2 regions of the Peribacillus sp. V2I11 genome follow, and region 2 is predicted to be linked to the other one. Evidence: predicted binding sites of a transcription regulator. Region 2 holds the regulator's gene; the other holds the start of a gene.
The links. Region 2 encodes LexA, which represses DNA repair genes until DNA is damaged. Its sites were predicted from a motif close to CGAACATATGTTCG; they were not measured.

Region 1: the regulator LexA is predicted to act here: its motif matches at 1,441-1,454, upstream of recA (recombinase RecA).

The regions. Positions count from the first base shown of each region.
Region 1 is NZ_JAUSYW010000001.1:565,063-568,492, forward strand. Features, by position in the region: gene recA (recombinase RecA) at 249-1,295, opposite strand; gene QFZ73_RS02675 (competence/damage-inducible protein A) at 1,642-2,874, opposite strand; gene pgsA (CDP-diacylglycerol--glycerol-3-phosphate 3-phosphatidyltransferase) at 2,897-3,430, opposite strand, start outside.
Region 2 is NZ_JAUSYW010000001.1:393,602-397,031, forward strand. Features, by position in the region: gene QFZ73_RS01840 (YneB family resolvase-like protein) at 63-719, opposite strand; gene yneA (cell division suppressor protein YneA) at 739-1,050, opposite strand; gene lexA (transcriptional repressor LexA) at 1,206-1,829, shown strand; gene QFZ73_RS01855 (glucosaminidase domain-containing protein) at 2,094-2,675, opposite strand; gene QFZ73_RS01860 (hypothetical protein) at 2,991-3,278, shown strand; gene QFZ73_RS01865 (hypothetical protein) at 3,310-3,430, opposite strand, start outside.

The DNA.
Region 1 (3,430 bases), 170 kb from region 2:
GTTTGAAAAATTGTAAAATATACATATTAATTGTATAGTTGAGAATTTTTATTGTCAAGCGTTTGTCCCTTATGTATCAATGATTATTCAAGTTTTCTTAATATCAACCATCATAATGTACAGCATTCATTATGGAAGAAGTCTTTAAATCTGATTTCATTGCCATTTAATCCTCTCAAAATTTCGCACTTTCTCAAAATATATTGAAAAGGCCTAAGCGAACAAGCTTAGGCCTTTTCCAAATACCATTAATCAAGCAATTCAAAATGCTCTTCTGGTTCATTTTCTTCTGGTGGTAATTCATGCTCTCCATCGAGATTATAGTGATCTCTGATTTTCTGAGAAATTTCCTGAGCGATATCCTGATTTTCTTTCAAGAACAGCTTCGCATTTTCGCGGCCTTGTCCGACACGCTCTTCATTGTATGAATACCACGAGCCGCTTTTAAGGACGATATCAAGATCTGCACCCATATCGATGATTTCACCTTCCTGGGAAATCCCTTGACCATACATGATGTCAACTTCCGCTTGACGGAATGGTGGAGCAACCTTGTTCTTTACAACTTTGATTTTGGTTTTATTACCGACAATTTCATTTCCTTGTTTTAGTTGTTCCGCACGGCGCACTTCCAGACGAACAGTTGAATAGAACTTCAATGCCCGGCCTCCCGGAGTCGTTTCAGGATTCCCAAACATAACACCGATTTTTTCACGGACTTGGTTAATGAAAATGGCAATGGTATTTGATTTATTAATGGCACCAGACAGTTTTCTTAGTGCCTGGGACATCATCCGGGCTTGAAGACCCATATGGGAATCTCCCATTTCGCCTTCGATTTCAGCTTTAGGAACAAGTGCTGCCACCGAGTCAATGACAATGATATCCACCGCTCCACTTCGAACTAACGCTTCAGCGATCTCTAAGGCTTGTTCACCCGTATCAGGCTGTGAAAGCAGTAACTCATCGATATTCACACCAAGTTTTTCTGAATATGCTGGATCTAAGGCATGCTCGGCATCAATGAATGCAGCCGTGCCGCCAGTCTTTTGTACTTCTGCAATAGCATGTAATGCAACAGTCGTTTTACCGGAGCTTTCAGGTCCATATATCTCAATGACCCGGCCTCTTGGATATCCGCCCACTCCCAATGCTACGTCCAATGCTAAAGAACCGCTTGAAATCGTTGAAATCCTACGATCAGTCTGTTCCCCAAGTTTCATAATGGAACCTTTACCAAATTGTTTTTCAATTTGTTTTAACGCCATATCTAAAGCCGCTTGACGATCACTCACTCAATTTCCTCCTCTATATTCAAATAATCGGCTGTCCGATTAAAGGTGTACTTACGTTAGCAATTATTTGAGATCAAGGTTTGTATCCTGTCTCAAAACCTATCTTTACTATATACTCTTTTTACTATTTTGCCAAGCAAAAAGTCGAACATTCATTCGTTTTTTCTGTCGGGATATTCTTTGTAAAAAAGCGTTTTATCATAAGGAAAACCCCATTTCATTTCACTTACTCCCTAAAAAAAACATTTTCATTGAATTAACTTTTTTCTTTTTTCCCTATTTTTCAAGAAACAAACTTCTCAGACCAAATAAAAAGCAGAGCTGTAAAAAGCCCTGCTTTTAGCGATTATAAATCCCTTAATAGGTAGTGACAGCCGTACTTCACACTCCGAATACGGTTTTGCGCCCTGCTTCCGGAAAGATTCAACTCCTTGAAATGAGTGTTCCCATCCCGATAGGAAATGCCAATAAATACTGTCCCTACAGGCTTTCCTTCTTGTTCATCCGGCCCTGCAACACCCGTAAAGCTTATGCCTACATCCGCATCGAGCTTGCTCCGGACATTAGAGGCCATTTCCATTGCACACTCACCACTGACCACCCCATGCTCAGATATCGTATCATCACTGACGCCGAGGACATTCGACTTCGCATCATTCGTATAGCAGACAATTCCGCCTTTGAATACTTTACCGGCACCCGGGATGGTTGTCAGCTGTTCTTGGAACATCCCTCCGGTCAAGCTTTCAGCTGCCGCGATTGAAAGCTTGCGGACCGTTAATTCTTTTACAAGTTCCTTTATTAGCGAAGTATTATCACTTCCATAGTGGAACTTACCGACCCTGCTGAGAATTTCTTTTTCCGCTTCTAGAATAAGCTCTTCGCATTTTTCTTTAGAAGAGTCTTTAGCGGTGATCCTTAACGTCACTTCCCCTTCGGCTGCCAGCGGAGCAATTGTCGGATTCGTTTGATTGACAAGGAGATCTTCAATAACCGTTTCCAGTTCGGCTTCACCTATACCGTAGAACCGAAGAACCTTGGAATCGATCCGTTCATGCTTTTCCAATTTATTCATGATCTTTTCATAACCATAACTTAAAAACATTGGCTCCATTTCACTTGGTGGACCAGGTAGAAGCATATATGTAATCCCAGATTTGGACAAGACCATTCCCGGTGCCATGCCATGATCGTTTGCCAACACTTCACTGCCTTCTAAGACAAGGGCCTGCTTTTTGTTGTTTTCCGTCATCGGCCGTTCCCGTTTTTGAAAGTAAGCTTCAATGGATTGCAAAGCTTCATCATTAAAAACGAGCTTTTTCCCTATATGGCGAGCAATCGTTTCTTTCGTTAAATCATCTTTGGTAGGACCAAGTCCACCGGTAAAGACAATCAAGTTCGCCCTCGATTCAGCGATTTCTATAGCTTGTTGTAATCGGCGGTCGTTATCCCCGACCACAGTATGGTAAAAAACGTTGATCCCCATTTCCGCAAACTGCTGCGATAAGAATCTTCCATTAGTGTTATTGATTTGTCCTAAAAGAAGCTCTGAGCCCACTGCAATGATTTCTGCATCCATCTTTTCAAAACCACCATTCGTTTTACTTTGAATTAACAAATACTTCTTTGTTTTTTATAAAATAATCCAAACCTGACCAGATTGTAAAGATTAATGCAATCCATAATGCGATATTAGCAAATGGAAGTGAAATGAGGGCAAAAGGAAGGTTATGCAGCAATAATGCCGAAATAGAAACAATTTGTGCCCATGTTTTAATTTTACCAAGCTGGTTCGCTGCAACCACTTCCCCTGTACCCGCTAACACCAGACGCAATCCGGTGACTGCAAACTCGCGACTTATGATAACGATGGCAATCCAAGATTGACCGTACATTAAATCTAGATCAACCAAAACGATTAAGGCAGCCGAAACCAGAAGTTTATCAGCCAATGGATCTAAAAATTTCCCTAAATCAGTAATCATATTATATTTTCTGGCAAAATGGCCATCGATCCAATCCGTAGTGGAAGCGATAATAAAGAGGATGGCTCCAGCTAAGTGCGCCACTGGCAAACTGTATTCTCCCCAAGTCAGCGTCCCCCATGAAAAAGGAACGAGCATGATGATTAAAAA
Region 2 (3,430 bases):
TTCGCTCCTTCATAATCTGCGGATACTGTCATGGTATTAAAAAAAAAGCGAAATTACAAGTTCTATGATTTACTTTCCTTTGTATTCATTTGATGTTCGAGAAAACGCCTGTTCACAGTAGCCTTAGATACATTGTATCCAAAGCCCCTTAATGTGGCTGCGATTTCTGAGAATGTCAATCCATTGGCCCGAAGTTTAATAATTTCTTCAATAGGAATCTCCATACGGTCCCTTCCAGTGGAGTTCCTTTGATTCTGAAGGTTTTTTTGAGGACGGTACCCTTTTTCAACGGCTCTTATCATCCCGCGCTTTATTTTAAGATTATGTAGTTTCCTTTGATATTCTTCTACAATACCGACTATCTGGATGACCATGGCATCCGAATCCGATAACTCAAGCTCTCCATCGTGTGAGAGCGTATAAATTTTCACATCTTCTTTAAGGATGAAATGGAAAAGGGCTATTTTGGCATTCCCTCTTCCCAGTCTTGTTTCGTCCTGGATTAATAGTACTTCAGCTTCTTTGGTTTTAAATAGTTCGAGCATGTCAAAAATTCCATCCCGATTCAACTCATAACCACTTGCCTGTTCTTTTATAATGGAAACAACTTCCACATCCATCTTTTCCGCCAATTTGACTAATTCATCTTCCTGCCTTGCCAATGATGTTTCCTGTGACTCTTTTTCTGTGCTGACCCTACAATAGATTACCGCCTTCATAATACCCTACCTTCACTACTTACTGCTCACTGGCCAAATTCTGGACAAGTTCTTCCTCTTTAACCGGTATGACGATGACTTGACCAGTTTTAATAGAATCCGCCCTGACTCCATTATGCTCTTCTATCCAACCAATGAATTCTTTTTTTGTCAAATTTGCTTCTTCATACTCTTCGGCAATTCCCCATAGGGTGTCACCTTCACTTACTTCTATAGAAAGGAAATCTTTTTTTTGATCATTGTTCAATGTACAAGAGAATAAAATTGAAAAGATGAATACTGATCCCGCTAATAGAATCGTATAAATATAATTTTTGTATAATTTTTTCATAATTATCCCTCCAAAGCGAATGTTCGTTCGTATGTTATGGTTAAATTATAATACGAACATTTGTTTCAGTCAACAACTAAATTCGAACTTATGTTTGTATAGAGTTGGGGGCCATGCTATAATGTAGCAAAGAACATTGGGGAAGAGGTGCACTAATGACTAAACTATCAAAACGGCAGCAAGATATTCTTGATTTCATTAAAGAAGAGGTCCGCCAAAAAGGGTATCCACCTTCCGTAAGGGAGATTGGCGAAGCTGTGGGACTTGCATCAAGTTCAACAGTACACGGACATTTATCCCGCCTGGAAAGTAAGGGCCTGATTAGACGTGACCCGACCAAGCCAAGGGCCATTGAAATAATGAATTCGGAGGAAGCGAACAGTATTCCCAAAGCCAATGTCGTGAACGTGCCGTTACTTGGAAAGGTAACAGCGGGCATGCCTATAACGGCCATTGAGAACATAGAAGAATACTTTCCGCTTCCTGAAAGCATGGTTCCACATGATGACCATGTATTCATGCTGGAAATCATGGGTGAAAGTATGATCGAAGCAGGAATTCATGATGGGGATTATGTCATCGTGAAACAACAAAGCAGTGCCAATAATGGAGATATCGTCGTGGCCATGACGGAAGATGATGAAGCCACTGTAAAACGATTCTTTAAGGAACCGGATTACATAAGGCTTCAGCCTGAGAACTCAAATATGGAACCAATTATTTTACGAGATGTTTCGATACTTGGAAAAGTAATCGGCTTATATAGGCAAATACACTAAAAGCGCTAACCGCGCTTTTTTTGTTTGTTTAATTTATGTCCCAAATTCTCTCAATATGCATATGGAAGAGTAGATTTTGAGATATTTTTTAATAGAATCAAGTTTTCATGGAATATTAACATCCTTTATAACGGATGAAAGGTATACTATCGCCTGTCTTGATATATGTACTTTTAAAAAAACTATTTCAAATAAAAAAGGAGAGCGGTAAAATACCGCTCCCAGTTAAAATTCATTTCACTCTTAATCTTTGGTTCACTTTAATTAGGTTAGATCGACCAAGTCATTCCACTGTTGAATCTGCACTTGTGTAGAACCATATGCCTTTGCAAGCCCAGAGACTGAATCCCCCTTTTTGACAATATGATAAACCTCTTCGGTGCTTGCATCATATTTAGTTAAATCACTTGTTTCAATTAGGCTCACCAGTTTTTCTATATATTTCGGGTCCGAGGCGTAACCCGCATCGAATATTGCTTTGAGTGCTTTTTTGTAATCTTTTTCTCCAATGACAGCTGTATAGAGACTTCTATTCCACGAAGTTCCCTTTACATATAGATTGGCAAGATCTCGAAGACTTACTTCCCAAGTTGGGTATTTTCTAAATTTGTTCCATACTTGAACGGGCACACCGTTGACATATTCCATTGTTTGAATAATGACAGACTCGCCCTTAAAGTCACCTTTTGTACCAAATATATTTTTCCCTTGATTTGCTAATAAGCTTGTCCCATATCCACTCTCCAAGCAAGCTTGTGCAATGACAACAGAAGGTAAAATTTTAAATTCCTTTTGAATTTTCTGGGCATAAGGAGCAATATGCTTAATAAACTTTTCCTTGCTCATTAGAACCTCCAATTATTAGAATCACTTTATTTTTTCACTGTTTATCTTTATTCTTATCGTATTCTAAAATATGGGAAAGGTTACAGCTTGTCCAACAAAAAATGTTCGGAAAAGTGGCTCGCTCCGCGTTTTATTAAAACCATTCTCCCCTTCCAAACAGGAAAGCCGTCAATCGATATAATATAGATTTATGGATTTTATTTTGATAACCTTTCAATAAATAATTTTTAAATATGTATTCATATATTATGGTATAAAACCTTGATAAATAGTAAAAATTAATTTTAAAAACTTTCATGTTAAGGTGGTGAAATTATGGACTTCCCAACCATCCATACAAACTTTTGGGATGCAGTGATAGCCATTCCTACCATCATGATTCTTACTCAACTTATAAAGGTCATGTTTCATGTTCCTCCTAAATTCATCCCAAGCATCGCTTTAGGTCTTGGCTTATTCATTTCCATTTTCATAAGCCATCGTCATCATTTGGTTGCAGGAATTTTCATGGGCTGGTTTTATGGCTATGCAAGCATAGGCAATTATGCTGCACTCAAGACTGGTATTTTGTCTTATAGAGAATCGTATCAAAAGGCGGATTAAATCTATACAGGTTGTCACTCGTTGCAATTCATCAATCTTTTTTATTGCCAGGAGACTTGACTTGCTTATATCCCCATATAACGCCCGTAAATTTAACACCTAAAATGGCTGTTTCCTTTTGCTGAATCGCCATCATCCTAGTTAACCATACC